DNA from 2 places in the Streptomyces thermocarboxydus genome. Region 1 is predicted to be linked to the other one. Evidence: riboswitches for the same ligand, from Rfam matches in the RefSeq annotation. Region 1 holds a riboswitch; the other holds the start of a gene.

Region 1 (7,386 bases):
TTCGTCGCCAAGCCCAAGGTGTCCCAGGCGCTCCAGCTCACCTCGTACACGGAGGACATGCGCGCCCAGGGTCTGGAGCCGACCTCGCAGCTTCTCGACCTCGGGTACATCACGGCCGACGACCGGCTCGCGGGCCTGCTCGACATCACCGCCGGCGGCAGGGTGCTGCGCATCGAGCGGCTGCGCATGGCCAACGGCGAGCCCATGGCCATCGAGACCACCCACCTCAGTGCCAAGCGCTTCCCGGCGCTGCGCCGCAGCCTGACCAAGTACACCTCCCTCTACACGGCCCTGGCCGAGGTGTACGACGTCCGTCTCGCGGAGGCCGAGGAGACCATCGAGACGTCCCTGGCCACGCCGCGCGAGGCGGGCCTGCTGGGCACCGACGTGGGCCTGCCGATGCTGATGCTGTCCCGGCACTCGCTCGACCGGGACGGTCAGCCGGTGGAGTGGGTGCGGTCGGTGTACCGGGGCGACCGGTACAAGTTCGTCGCGCGCCTCAAGCGCCCCCAGGACTGAGCCAGGCAGCCGTCCGCGTGACCGCAAAACCCGACAGACCGGGTGGTTGACAGGATTTTCGTTGCTGTTGCCTTGCGGTTGCGCTGCTGCTGCATACCGCCCCTCCTACGGGGGGTTACGGCCGCCCCGCGCCCTCACCTACATTGCCGCGAGCCAACGTCGGCGATCAGTGAGGGGACGGGAGCCGTCTGATGTCGCAAACCCCGCAAACAACTCCAGGGCCGGTGGTGACGCCTGTGCGCGTCGTCATCGGCGTCTGTCTGCTCGCACCATTCGTCGCCATGCTGTGGGTCGGGTCCTACGCCAAGACCGACCCGACGTTCATCGGCATCCCGTTCTTCTACTGGTACCAGATGCTGTGGGTGCTGATCTCGACCACGCTGACGATGACCGCGTACAAGCTCTGGCAGCGTGACCAGCGCGCCCGCTCTGCCGCGAAGGGTGGTGCGGAGCAGTGAACGACGGCGTGAACGGCGTGGCACTCGCCGTCTTCATCTTCTTCTTCGTGCTCGTCACCGCGATGGGCTTCCTGGCCGCACGCTGGCGCAAGGCCGCGAACGAGCACACCCTCGACGAATGGGGCCTGGGCGGGCGCTCGTTCGGCACCTGGGTCACCTGGTTCCTGCTGGGCGGCGATCTGTACACCGCGTACACCTTCGTGGCCGTCCCGGCGGCGATCTACGCGGCGGGCGCGGCCGGCTTCTTCGCGGTGCCGTACACGATCCTCGTGTATCCGCTGATCTTCACCTTCCTGCCCCGGCTGTGGTCGGTGTCGCACAAGCACGGCTATGTGACGACCTCCGACTTCGTGCGCGGGCGGTTCGGCTCGAAGGGGCTGTCGCTGGCCGTCGCGGTCACCGGCATCCTGGCGACGATGCCGTACATCGCGCTGCAACTGGTCGGCATCCAGGCGGTGCTGGACGTGATGGGCGTCGGCGGCGGCGAGAACACCAACTGGTTCGTCAAGGACCTGCCGCTGCTGCTCGCCTTCGGTGTGCTGGCCGCGTACACCTACTCGTCGGGGCTGCGGGCGCCCGCGCTGATCGCGTTCGTCAAGGACACGCTGATCTACCTCGTGATCGCGGTGGCGATCATCTACATCCCGATCAAGCTGGGCGGTTTCGACGAGATCTTCGCCTCCGCGCAGGAGGCGTACAGCCAGACCAACCCGGCCACGGGCGCACCGCGCGGCGCCGTGGTGCCGGGGGAGGCGGGCCAGTGGACGTACGCCACGCTGGCGCTGGGCTCGGCGCTCGCGCTGTTCATGTACCCGCACTCGATCACCGCGACGCTGTCCTCGCGCAGCCGTGAGGTGATCCGCCGGAACACCACGATCCTGCCGCTGTACTCGCTGATGCTGGGCCTGCTGGCGCTGCTCGGGTTCATGGCGATCGCGGCCGGGGTGAAGGTGCAGAACGGCCAGCTTGCCATCCCGCAACTGTTCGAGAACATGTTCCCGGACTGGTTCGCCGGTGTGGCCTTCGCGGCGATCGGCATCGGCGCGCTGGTGCCGGCGGCGATCATGTCGATCGCGGCGGCGAACCTCTTCACCCGCAACATCTACAAGGACTTCATCAAGCCGGACGCGACGCCCAGGCAGGAGACCGCCGTCTCCAAGATCGTGTCCCTGCTGGTGAAGGTGGGCGCGCTGATCTTCGTCCTGACCATGGACAAGACCGTCGCGATCAACTTCCAGCTGCTGGGCGGCATCTGGATCCTGCAGACCTTCCCGGCGCTGGTGGGCGGCCTGTTCACCCGCTGGTTCCACCGCTGGGCGCTGATCGGCGGCTGGGCGGTCGGCATGATCTACGGCACGGTCGCCGCGTACGGGGTGGCGTCGCCTACGCAGAAGCACTTCGGCGGCTCGTCCAAGGAGATCCCGGGCATCGGGGAGATCGGTTACATCGGTCTCACCGCCTTCGTGATCAACGTGCTGGTCGCGGTCGTCCTGACCTTCGTCCTGCGGGCGGTCAAGGCGCCGGAGGGCGTCGACGAGACCAAGCCGGAGGACTACACGGCGGACGTCGGCGACCCGGGCGTGGAGGTCGAGCTCCCGCCGGCCACGGCGGGCAGCGCGCACTGACGCGGTCATACATACACACGGCAGCGGGCCGTCGGTGGAAAACCGGCGGCCCGTTGTCGTGCCCGTGCGGCAGACTCCCCCGCATGGACATCGTCATCCGGCCGGTGACCGCCGGCGAACACGCGGAACTGGGTGAGATCACGGCGCAGGCCTATCTCGGTGACGGCCTGCTGGACTTCGGGGAGTCGGACGGCTACCTGGGCGAGCTGCGGGACGTGGCGAAGCGGGCGGCGGCGGCCGAGGTGCTGGTCGCCGTGGGGGACGGCACGCTGCTGGGCGGGGTGACCTTCGTGCCGGGCCCCGGCCCCATGGCGGACCTCGCCGGGCCCGGCGAGGCGGAGATACGCATGCTGGCAGTCTCCGCCGACGCCCGCGGCCGGGGCGCCGGCGAGGCTTTGGTGCGCGCCTGCGTCGACCGCGCGAGGGGGCTCGGCCGTACGCGGATGGTGCTGTCCACGCAGCGCAGCATGCACGCCGCGCACCGGGTGTACGAGCGGCTGGGCTTCACGCGCAACCCGGCGCGGGACTGGAACCCGCTGCCGGAGGTGGACGACATCCTGCTGCTGGTCTACGAGCTGACGCTCTGACAGCCCACTCCTGCCTCTCCGCGCGACACCACTGTAACCCCTGCGCGACACAACATATGGGTCCGTCAGCGGCACCCGGCACAAGATGTATGCTCATGCTCGCTGTCGTCGCAGGGGAATCCGGTGCGAATCCGGAACTGTCCCGCAACGGTGTACCCATGCCTGCCCACGGGCGCGCACGGGAGTCAGTCCGAGGACCTGCCGACAGTGCGCCCGGCCCTTCCGGTCCGGGTGCCCTGACGTCCGGGCCTCGCGGAATGGGCCGGTGGACGCGACGCCGCGTGCGTTCGTGTGCTGCCCCCTGCGCTCTTCGAGGCCCCCGTGCCGAGCGAGGGAGAGCCCCACGTGACCATCGCGCCAGCCGATCCGGCTTCAGCGACCCGCGTGACCGAGGAGAGCGACGGCCCCGGGGCCGCGCTGCTGCGGACCCTGACCCAGCTGACCGCCGACCTGCCCGACGCCGACCCCGGCCGGGTGGCGGCCGCCGCGCTGCGCGGCCGGTCCGCCGCCGCCGACGAGGCGGAGCTGCGGGAACTGGCCGCCGAGGCGGCGGCCGGGCTGATCTCCGAGGACCCCGCCTACTCCCGGCTCGCCGCCCGGCTGCTGACGATCGGCATCCGCGCCGAGGCCGCCTCGCAGGGCGTCACCTCGTTCACCGGCTCGGTGGCCGCCGGGCACCGGGAGGGCCTGATCGGCGACCGCACCGCCGCGTTCGTCCGGCTGCACGCGGCCCGCCTGGACGCGCTGATCGACACGGACGCCGACGACCGGTTCGGCTACTTCGGGCTGCGCACCCTGCACAGCCGCTATCTGCTGCGCCACCCGGTCACCCGCAAGGTCGTCGAGACGCCCCAGCACTTCCTGCTCCGGGTCGCGTGCGGGCTCGCCGAGGACGACAGCGAGCGGGCGCTGGAGGAGGTCGCCGCGCTGTACGGGCTGATGAGCCGGCTCGACTACCTGCCCTCCTCCCCCACGCTGTTCAACTCCGGCACCCGCCACCCGCAGATGTCGTCCTGCTACCTCCTGGACTCCCCCCGGGACGAGCTGGACTCCCTCTACGAGCGCTACCACCAGGTCGCCCGCCTCTCGAAGCACGCCGGCGGCATCGGCCTGTCCTTCTCCCGCGTCCGCGCCCGGGGTTCGCTGATCCGCGGCACCAACGGGCACTCAGGCGGCATCGTCCCGTTCCTGAAGACGCTGGACGCCTCGGTCGCCGCCGTGAACCAGGGCGGCCGCCGCAAGGGCGCCGCCGCGGTCTACCTGGAGACCTGGCACGCGGACATCGAGGAGTTCCTCGAACTGCGCGACAACACCGGCGAGGACGCCCGCCGTACGCACAACCTGAATCTGGCGCACTGGGTGCCGGACGAGTTCATGCGCCGGGTCGCCGACGACGCGCCGTGGTCGCTGTTCTCCCCGGTGGACGTGCCCGAGCTGGTCGACCTGTGGGGCGAGGAGTTCGACGCGGCCTACCGGGCCGCCGAGGCCAAGGGCCTGGCCCGCAGGACGCTCCCGGCGCGCGAGCTGTACGGCCGGATGATGCGCACCCTCGCACAGACCGGCAACGGCTGGATGACCTTCAAGGACACCGCCAACCGCACCGCCAACCAGACCGCCGAGCCGGGCCACGTCGTCCACTCCTCCAACCTGTGCACGGAGATCCTGGAGGTCACCGACGACGGGGAGACGGCGGTCTGCAACCTCGGCTCGGTCAACCTCGCGGCATTCGCCGGCGAGGACGGCATGGACTGGGAGCGCCTGGACGCGGCGGTCCGCACCGCCGTGACGTTCCTGGACCGGGTGGTCGACATCAACTTCTACCCGACCGGGGAGGCGTCCCGGTCCAACAGCCGCTGGCGCCCGGTGGGTCTGGGCGTGATGGGGCTGCAGGACGTCTTCTTCCGGATGCGGATGCCGTTCGACTCCCCCGAGGCGAAGGCGCTGTCCACCCGGATCGCCGAGCGGATCATGCTCGCCGCGTACGAGACGTCCGCGGGACTGGCCGAGCGGCACGGCCCGCTGCCCGCCTGGGAGAAGACCCGCACCGCGCGGGGCGTGCTGCACCCCGACCACTACGGCGTCGAGCTCGCCTGGCCGGGGCGCTGGGAGGCGCTGCGGACCAGGATCGCCGCGACGGGCCTGCGCAACGCGCTGCTGCTGGCGATCGCGCCCACCGCGACCATCGCGTCCATCGCGGGCGTGTACGAGTGCATCGAGCCGCAGGTGTCCAACCTGTTCAAGCGCGAGACGCTGTCCGGGGAGTTCCTCCAGGTCAACTCGTACCTGGTGGAGGACCTCAAGCGGCTCGGGGTGTGGGACGCGCGCACCCGTGAGGCGCTGCGTGAGGCGGGCGGCTCGGTGCAGGACTTCGCGTGGATCCCCGAGAACGTACGGCGGCTGTACCGCACGGCGTGGGAGATCCCGCAGCGCGGCCTGATCGACATGGCCGCCGCCCGGACCCCGTTCCTGGACCAGGCGCAGTCGCTCAACCTGTTCCTGGAGACGCCGACCATCGGGAAGCTCTCCTCGATGTACGCCTACGCCTGGAAGCAGGGGCTGAAGACCACCTACTACCTGCGCTCCCGCCCGGCGACCCGGATCGCCCGCGCGGCCCGCGCCGCCGTCCCCGTCCAGCAGCCGGCCGGCCCCGAGGCCGTCGCCTGCTCCCTCGAGAACCCCGAATCCTGCGAGGCCTGCCAGTGACCACCAGCACGACCAAGAACCTGCTCGACCCCGGCTTCGAGCTGACCCTGCGCCCCATGCGCTACCCGGACTTCTACGAGCGCTACCGGGACGCGATCAAGAACACCTGGCACGTCGAGGAGGTGGACCTGCACTCGGACGTCGCCGACCTGGCGAAGCTGACGCCCGAGGAGCAGCATCTGATCGGCCGGCTCGTGGCGTTCTTCGCCACCGGCGACTCGATCGTGGCGAACAACCTGGTGCTGACGCTGTACAAGCACATCAACTCGCCCGAGGCGCGGCTGTATCTGTCGCGGCAGTTGTTCGAGGAGGCCGTGCACGTCCAGTTCTATCTGACCCTGCTGGACACGTATCTGCCCGATCCGGACGACCGGGCGGCGGCCTTCGCGGCCGTGGAGAACATTCCGTCCATCCGGGAGAAGGCCGAGTTCTGCTTCACGTGGATGGACTCGGTGGAGCAGATCGACCGGCTGGAGTCGAAGGCCGACCGGCGCCGCTTCCTGCTGAACCTGATCTGCTTCGCGGCCTGCATCGAGGGCCTGTTCTTCTACGGCGCGTTCGCCTACGTCTACTGGTTCCGCAGCCGGGGTCTGCTGCACGGCCTGGCGACCGGCACCAACTGGGTGTTCCGCGACGAGACGATGCACATGAGCTTCGCCTTCGACGTGGTGGACACCGTGCGCAAGGAGGAGCCGGAGCTGTTCGACGAGGAGCTCGGCCGGCAGGTCACCGACATGCTGCGCGAGGCCGTGGAGGCGGAGCTGCAGTTCGCCCGTGACCTGTGCGGCGACGGACTGCCCGGCATGAACACCGCGTCGATGCGGCAGTACCTGGAGTGCGTGGCCGACCAGCGTCTGGTGCGCCTGGGCTTCGCTCCGGTGTACGGCTCGGAGAACCCGTTCTCCTTCATGGAGCTGCAGGGCGTGCAGGAGCTGACCAACTTCTTCGAGCGCCGTCCGTCCGCGTACCAGGTCGCCGTGGAGGGCACGGTCGACCTGGACGAGGACTTCTGACGCCGGGGCGCCGGGGCCGTCTCACGCCGCCCGTGCGGGGCGGCGCGGGGCGGTCCCGTGCGCCGGACGGGACGCGGCCCGGGGGTCGGGCGGTTCCGTGTCAGGGACCGCCGTGGCCTCCCGGATCTGCCGGTCGATGCGGCGGTCGCGCAGGATGCCGATCACGGCGGGCGCGACCATGAGGACGAACAGGCCGAGAACGGCCACCATCGCGATCAGTGCTTCTGTCTGCGTCGTGTTCATGGACACCACTGTGGCGCCGGACACTCCTGACGGGGAGTGGCAGGACTGCCGTACACCCTCGATTTACTGCCAAGAGCGAGGCACACTGGGGGCATGCTCCGGAATGTGGCGGCCGTCCTCCTCGACGGCGTGAATCCCTTCGAACTCGGCGTGGTCTGCGAGGTCTTCGGCATCGACCGCAGCGACGACGGGCTGCCGGTGTACGACTTCGCGGTGGTCTCGGCGCAGGGGCCCTCGG
Region 2 (7,386 bases), 1.8 Mb from region 1:
CGGCCAGCACGAGCAGGGCGGCGGCGATCGCCAGACTCATCAGCAGACCCATGGCACCTGACAGACCGTCCGGGGTACGGGCCAGCGGAGCGACTCCGGCGCCGGCGAGCGCGCAGGCCACCAGCGCACACAGCATGGGATCGAGCCCGGTCAGCAGAGCAACGGCGATCCCCAGGAGTGCGACATGCATCATCGCGAACCGCACCGGCATGATGTCGAGGCCGACGATGACGACACCGATCACCGGAAGTCCGACCGCGGCCACCAGCAGGGCGACAGCAGCCCGTTGGACGGGCACGAGCTGCAGGAGCTGACCGACGTCGGCCGCGGCCAGGGCGCTCACCGGACCTCCCGCAGACGTCCCGCGGCCATCTCCAGCACCCGGTCGCAGCGCTCGGCCAGAGCCCGGTCGTGGGTGACGACCACGACGGTCACCGGCAAGGAGAGCAGGACGTCGGCCGCCTCCTCCTGACCGGAGAAGTCAAGGGCGGCGGTGGGCTCGTCGGCGAGCAGGACGCCCGCCCCGGCCGCCACACAGCCGACCGCCCGCGCCAGGTACATACGCTGAAGCTGACCACCGGACAGAGTGTGCAACGGCCGGTCGGCGAGATGCCCGACCCCGAGCTTGTCGGCCGCCTCCACCGCCTCGGCACGCGCACCGCCACTGGTCAGCAACTCGCTTGCCAGCAAGGGAAAACGGCCGGTCGCCGGCTTCTGCGGGATCCACGCGCACGCCCGTCGCCGCCACGCCCACTCGGCAGCACTCCCGGTGTCCCGGCCACCCACCAGGATCCGGCCCGCGACATGCCGGTGCAGCCCCAGAACAGCACGCAGCAACGTGGTCTTGCCCGACCCGTTGGTACCGGTCAGCGCCACTCGCTGCCCGCGCACGATGTCGAGATCGACGTCGCACACGGCCTCGACCCGGCCGTGCCGGCACACGACGCCCGACATCCGGACATCCAGCCCTTCCATGCCACCTCCCTGCCTCCTCACAGCAGTCGGACGGGAGAGGCGGTCGGTTCCCGGACAGGACGAAGGAGCTGCGACGGCAGCGGACTCGGTCTCCCGGGCGGGCCGCCGCGCGTTCGGCCCCGCGATGGCTGGGCACGGGAATCACGGCGCCATGGGCGCCGGCTGGTTCGAACGCATCCAGGACGTGTACCCCGGACACGCCGGAAGGGCCTCCGGCCGGGTCGTCCCGGCCCAAGGCCCTTCCTTGTGCCGCCTGCAGGTGAAGGGTGAGAAGACGATCACGAGCAGGACGTCATACGGCCCCCGCGGTCAGGGGTTCAGCAGCAGCACGTCGGCGCGGGCCTTGGCGGCCTCGTAGCGCTTCGCCACGTCCTGCCAGTTCACGACGGCCCACATGGCGTCGATGAAGTCGACCTTCTGGTTCTTGTACTGGAGGTAGAAGGCGTGTTCCCAGGCGTCGAAGACCAGGATCGGGGTGGAGCCCTGGCCGACGTTGCCCTGGTGGTCGTAGACCTGCTCCACGATCAGCCGCCCGCTCAGCGGCTCGTACGCCAGGACGCCCCAGCCCGAGCCCTGGGTGGTCGCGGCGGCCTTGGTGAGCTGCGCCTTGAAGCCGGCGAAGGAGCCGAAGGACTCGGCAATCGCGTCGGCGAGGTCACCGACACCGTCGGCGGCCAGGGGCTCGCCGCCGCCGTCACCGGTCATGTTGTGCCAGTAGATGGAGTGCAGGATGTGACCGGAGAGGTGGAAGGCCAGGTTCTTCTCCAGGCCGTTGATCGAGCCCCACTGCTCCTTGTCCCGCGCCTCGGCGAGCTGCTCCAGCGTGTCGTTGGCGCCCTTGACATACGCGGCGTGGTGCTTGTCGTGGTGCAGCTCGATGATCTGCGGGTTGATGACCGGTTCGAGCTCCGAGTAGTCGTAGGGAAGCTCCGGGAGCGTGTACACCGCCATGTCCAACATCCTCCGACGTTATTGCCACTGATGTGCAGTTGCACGCTAGCAGCAGTAGCGGCAATTATTGATCAGGCGATGGTCCTAGGACCGGTGTCACCGGGACCCCGACCGGCGCATGACGAACGACGGTGCGGCCGATCTCGCGTGCGGCGCCCGACCCCACCCCTCTGCCGCGAACTCCCTGGTGGCGGCGACCCGTTCGCCGCGTTCGGCACGGATGGCGGACGATCCCCAGCCGACACCTCCATCACCTGGACGCAGGACGCGGGCCCGCTCCTCCGCTCCGTCGGCCATGACGCGAATGGCGGCGGACTCGTCGCGGCCGAGGGCCTTGAGCGGGACGGACCGTGCGACATCCGGCGGGCCACCCCAGCCATCGGCGCCGACCCGGACGACTTTCGCCGCGATGGCCCATGGCAGCCGGGCGGGGGCACTGCTGCGCGCCTCGGGACCAGGGGTTGCATCGAAGGAGTCAAGGCCGCGTCCCCCAGGGGCGGCCATGTGCGCGGAGCCGGTTCGGTACACATCATCGGAGATCTTATTGCACACTACTTGCAACAACTTACTAATGGCAGAAAGGTCGGCCATGAGGTCTGCGATGGCGCCGGGCATCGAGTCGTCCTGCAGCAAGACGGGAGCGGACCCGGTCCGGGACCCGATCACACACCTCGAGGACACGCTGGACGACGCGGTCGCGGAGTGCTTCGACAAGGCGGCACGGGTCTTCGGGCTGCCGTATCCGGACGGTCCGGCCATCGAGGCGGTCACCGCCTGCGCCGAGCACGGCGTGAGCGCCGTGGTCGTGGTCGGCTGTGTCGCCGCGAACTCGCGGGTACGGTCGCCGGCCGAGGAGCACCGTCTGGCGGCGGGCGCCGAACTGCGGATGCCTCCGCTGCGGCTGTGCACCGACAACGGCGCGATGGCCGCCCCTGTCGGCGACCTTCTCGTACGGACGGGCGCCGCACCGGCACCGCTGGAGTACGCCGCACTGCATTCCGTCGTCATGGGGAAGGCGGTGGCCGCCTGATGACCACCGACATCCGTGTGCACCGGGACGCCGGGATACTCACGCACACCGAGTCACTGCATTCGGTGTACGTCGACGCCTTCTGCGCCCCGCCCTGGCACGAGGACGAGGCGCAGGCAACCGAGTTCGTCTCCCGGCTGCCGGCGAACGTGCGGCGTGCCGGGTTCACCGCCGCGACCGCCGTGCGCGACGGGGAGATCGTCGGCTTCGCCACCGCGTGGACCACTCCGTCTCCCCTCCCCACCGACCGCTGCTATCCCCAGGCGGCCGCCGGCCTCGGCAACGACCGCACCGCCGACTGGCTGTGCGGAGCCCGGGAGATCGACGAACTCGCCGTCCGGCCCACCGCCCGCGGCACCGGTCTCGCCACCCGCCTCCTCGAAGCGGTGACCGCAGACGCGCCCGAAGGGCGGGCATGGCTGCTCACCTCGGTCCGGAACGGGCGGGCCATGGCCTTCTACCGCCGCCACGGCTGGACGCAGGCCACCCACCCCTCCCCCGACGGCAAGGGCATCGTCGTCTTCCTCGGCCCGCGCCACCCCGCTCGTTCCCTCGCCCCGCTCCCCCTGTGAGCCTTCGGAGGCCCCGCCTTGCCCACCGCTGAAATCCGCCGCCATTTCCTCGAGATCGTCACCGAGCGCGCCACAACGTGGTCCTCAGCGCCCCACTGCGAACCCATGCCCCGACCTTGCTGTTCGTCAAGCACTGGCCCAGGGCGGCGAGGTCCTGGCACCGTTCCGGGCGCGTGACATGGGTCACCGCCCGGATCACGGACGTCCGCGTTCCTGACGGGCCGACTGCCCGTAGGCTGCCCGCAGCAGCTGGTTCGCCCCGTCAGCCAGACGAGGTGTCGCAAGAGGGAACCCGGTGGGAATCCGGGACTGCCCCGCAGCGGTGAGCGGGAACGACCGCCGTCATACGCACTGGGTCCGAAGTACCGGGCCCGGGAAGCGACGGCCAGTAGGTGTCCTCGAACGGTGAGGACGTGCCCGCGAGTCCGAAGACCTGCCAACTGCCCGCGCGCGAACCGTTCGTGCGCGGACATCCCGGTGACCTCGAGGGCGGGTCGGCGTACATATCAGGCGGACGGCCCTGCCTTGTCGCGCAGCGTCGGTCACGCCCGGTGTGTCTCCCCTTCGCGTTCTCGTCCCGTCTCCGGGATCTCAGGGATTCATCTCGCGAAGGAGATCTCCGTGACCACGAAGTCCGCAGCCGCGGCAGCACGGGCCACCGTGTACGGCTACCCCCGGCAGGGTCGGAACCGTGAACTGAAGAAGGCCGTCGAGGGCTACTGGAAGGGCCGCGTAACCGCCGAAGCCCTCCGCGCCACGGCCGCCGAACTGCGCCGTACGAACTGGCTGCAGTTGGCCGACGCGGGCATCGACGAGGTACCGACCGGCGACTTCTCGTACTACGACCACGTCCTGGACACCACGGTCATGGTCGGTGCGATCCCCGAGCGCCACCGCGCCGCCGTGGCCGGCGACGCGCTGGACGGCTACTTCGCCATGGCGCGCGGTACCCAGGAGGTGGCACCGCTGGAGATGACCAAGTGGTTCGACACCAACTACCACTACCTCGTCCCGGAACTGGGCCCCGACTCCGCGTTCACCGCCGACTCCGCCAAGCAGGTCGGTGAGCTGAAGGAGGCCCTCGCGCTCGGCCTGACCGCCCGGCCCGTCCTCGTCGGTCCCGTCACCTACCTTCTGCTCGCCAAACCCGCCCCGGGCATGCCGGCGGACTTCGAGCCGCTCACCCTGCTGGACCGGCTGCTGCCCGTGTACGCCGAGGTCCTGGCCGACCTGCGGGCGGCGGGCGCGGAGTGGGTCCAGCTGGACGAGCCCGCCCTCGTCCAGGACCGCACCCCGGCCGAGCTGAACGCCGCCGAGCGCGCCTACCGTGACCTCGGCGGTCTAGCCGACCGGCCGAAGCTCCTGGTCGCCTCGTACTTCGACCGGCTCGGCGAGGCGCTGCCGATGCTGGCCAAGGCCCCGGTCGACGGTCTCGCCCTGGACTTCACCGGGGCGGCGGCCGCCAACCTGGATGCGCTGGCCTCCGCCGGCGGGCTGCCCGGCAAGCGGCTGGTCGCCGGTGTGGTCAACGGCCGCAACGTCTGGGTCAACGACCTCGCCGCCTCCCTGTCCACGCTCGGCACGCTGCTGGGCCTGGCCGACCGCGTCGACGTGTCCGCCTCCTGCTCCCTGTTGCACGTCCCCCTGGACACCGCCGCCGAACGGGACATCGAACCGCAGATCCTGCGCTGGCTCGCCTTCGCCAGGCAGAAGAGCGCCGAGGTCGTCACCCTCGCCAGGGGTCTCGCCCGGGGCACCGACGCCATCGCCGCCGACCTGGCGGCGAACCGTGCGGACCTCGCCTCCCGTGCCGACTCCCCCGTCACCCACGATCCGGCCGTCCGCGCCCGCGCCTCCGCGGTCGCCGAGACCGACGGGCGCCGTTCCCCGTCCTACGCGGAGCGCGCCGCCGCCCAGCGCGCCCACCTCGGGCTGCCGCTGCTGCCGACCACGACCATCGGCTCCTTCCCGCAGACCGGCGACCTGCGCGCCGCCCGCGCCGACCTGCGCGCCGGGCGGATCGACACAGCCGACTACGAGGAGCGGATCAAGGCGGAGATCCAGGAGGTCATCTCCTTCCAGGAGAAGACCGGCATCGACGTCCTCGTACACGGCGAACCCGAACGCAACGACATGGTCCAGTACTTCGCCGAGCGACTCACCGGCTACCTGGCCACGCAGCACGGCTGGGTCCAGTCCTACGGCACCCGCTATGTCCGCCCGCCGATCCTGGCCGGCGACATCTCCCGCCCCGAGCCGATGACGGTGCGCTGGACGTCCTACGCCCAGTCGCTCACCGAGAAGCCGGTCAAGGGCATGCTCACCGGGCCGGTCACCATGCTCGCCTGGTCCTTCGTCCGCGACGACCAGCCACTCGCCGACACCGCCCATCAGGTCGCCCTCGCCCTGCGCGACGAGGTGCACGACCTGGAGGCCGCGGGCACGTCCGTCATCCAGGTGGACGAACCCGCCCTGCGTGAGACGCTGCCGCTACGCAGCGCCGACCGGGCCGGATACCTGGACTGGGCCACCGAAGCCTTCCGGCTCACCACGTCCGGCGTCCGCCCGGACACCCAGATCCACACCCACATGTGCTACGCCGAGTTCGGCGACATCGTCCAGGCCATCGACGACCTCGACGCCGACGTCATCAGCCTGGAGGCGGCCCGCTCCCGTATGCAGGTCGCCCACGAACTCGCCGCCCACGGCTACCCGCGCGAGGCCGGACCCGGCGTCTGGGACATCCACTCCCCGCGCGTCCCGAGCACCGACGAGGCCGCGGAACTCCTGCGCACCGGCCTCAAGGCCATCCCCGCCGAACGGCTCTGGGTCAACCCCGACTGCGGTTTGAAGACCCGCGCCTGGCCCGAGACCCGGGCCTCACTCGAACACCTGGTGACCGCCGCCCGCACCATCCGTGACGAGCTGTCCCGCTCCTGACCCCCGGCTCACCGGGCCGGACGCACGGCTTCCGGCCCGGTGAGCGGCACAGCCCGAAACGGATACACCTCATCGCAGGGCTGGGCGACGTACACCGCCGGCCAGCCCGCAGTCACCGCACTTCGAGCCGTTCGGCGCGCGGTAGTAGAGGCAGCAGCTTCGGCGGCGGAACGTGAGGTCGGGGCCGGTGAGCACGCCGGTGCCCGCCAGGCGTCCGGTGTCCAACAGCTCGGTCGTGAGGTCGGTGAGCGGCCCGCGTACGGCGGGACGGAGCGCGAGCAGGGCGTGGGCCGCCCCGGCGAGCGCCGACGCCGAGTTGCCGTCCAGCAGACGCGGGGCGACCTTGACGCGCAGTCCGTCGGCCAGTGCCGACAGGTGACGGGTCACCTGCTGGTACAGGGCGCGGGCGGTACCGTCGTCGAGCCGGTCAGCGTGCCAGCCGGCCGGGCGGGGCACCCGGAGGGCCGGCCCGTCGTCGGCCCGCTCCAGTCCTTCCAGGTCGGGGACGATTCCGTGCAGGACGACGCAAGCCAGGGCCGGTGACCAGAGACGGGCGGCGTGACCGAGGTGGGCGATGGAGACGCCGACGCGCGGCTCCACAGTGTGGTGGCGGCGTGCGACGGCTTCGGCAAGATCGGTGAAACCCGACGCGTAGGAACGGGCGACCGGATGCCAGCAGTCGTCCCGTCCGCCGATGTGCAGGGCGAAGAAGCCGCCGAGGCCCGCCACGTCGTGGAGGGCGGCGGCAACGGACGCGGCCGAGGCACGGGCGTCGTGCACGGTTCTGTCCTCCTTCCGGCTCTCCGTCCACACGGTCAGGAGGCCGAACGCCGTCGCGGCGGCGTGATGGCGTACAGGTCGAGGATGTCCGGCCGTGGTGCGACGCCCGGTCCGCCGGCGCGTGCCCAGGCGGCGATG

Evidence for each region. A riboswitch is a leader RNA that binds a small molecule or an ion and turns the genes downstream of it on or off. The one in region 1 is predicted to bind cobalamin.
Region 2: it holds a riboswitch for cobalamin, as region 1 does, so the genes downstream of both, metE (5-methyltetrahydropteroyltriglutamate--homocysteine S-methyltransferase) here and AY578_RS22245 (ribonucleoside-diphosphate reductase subunit alpha) in region 1, are expected to answer to the same signal.

Annotation. Positions count from the first base shown of each region.
Region 1 is NZ_CP058273.1:4,794,192-4,801,577, reverse strand. It holds gene AY578_RS22265 (GntR family transcriptional regulator) at 1-519, shown strand, start outside; gene AY578_RS22260 (DUF3311 domain-containing protein) at 711-977, shown strand; gene mctP (monocarboxylate uptake permease MctP) at 974-2,602, shown strand; gene AY578_RS22250 (GNAT family N-acetyltransferase) at 2,686-3,189, shown strand; cobalamin riboswitch at 3,279-3,409, shown strand; gene AY578_RS22245 (ribonucleoside-diphosphate reductase subunit alpha) at 3,535-5,892, shown strand; gene AY578_RS22240 (ribonucleotide-diphosphate reductase subunit beta) at 5,949-6,905, shown strand; gene AY578_RS22235 (hypothetical protein) at 6,927-7,148, opposite strand; gene AY578_RS22230 (GlxA family transcriptional regulator) at 7,242-7,386, shown strand, end outside.
Region 2 is NZ_CP058273.1:6,578,905-6,586,290, reverse strand. It holds gene AY578_RS30085 (metal ABC transporter permease) at 1-343, opposite strand, end outside; gene AY578_RS30080 (metal ABC transporter ATP-binding protein) at 340-975, opposite strand; gene AY578_RS30075 (superoxide dismutase) at 1,285-1,926, opposite strand; partial or broken gene AY578_RS30070 (tRNA (adenosine(37)-N6)-threonylcarbamoyltransferase complex transferase subunit TsaD) at 2,570-2,956, shown strand; gene AY578_RS30065 (GNAT family N-acetyltransferase) at 2,956-3,528, shown strand; cobalamin riboswitch at 3,775-3,971, shown strand; gene metE (5-methyltetrahydropteroyltriglutamate--homocysteine S-methyltransferase) at 4,150-6,468, shown strand; gene AY578_RS30055 ((2Fe-2S)-binding protein) at 6,538-7,248, opposite strand; gene AY578_RS30050 (hypothetical protein) at 7,284-7,386, opposite strand, start outside.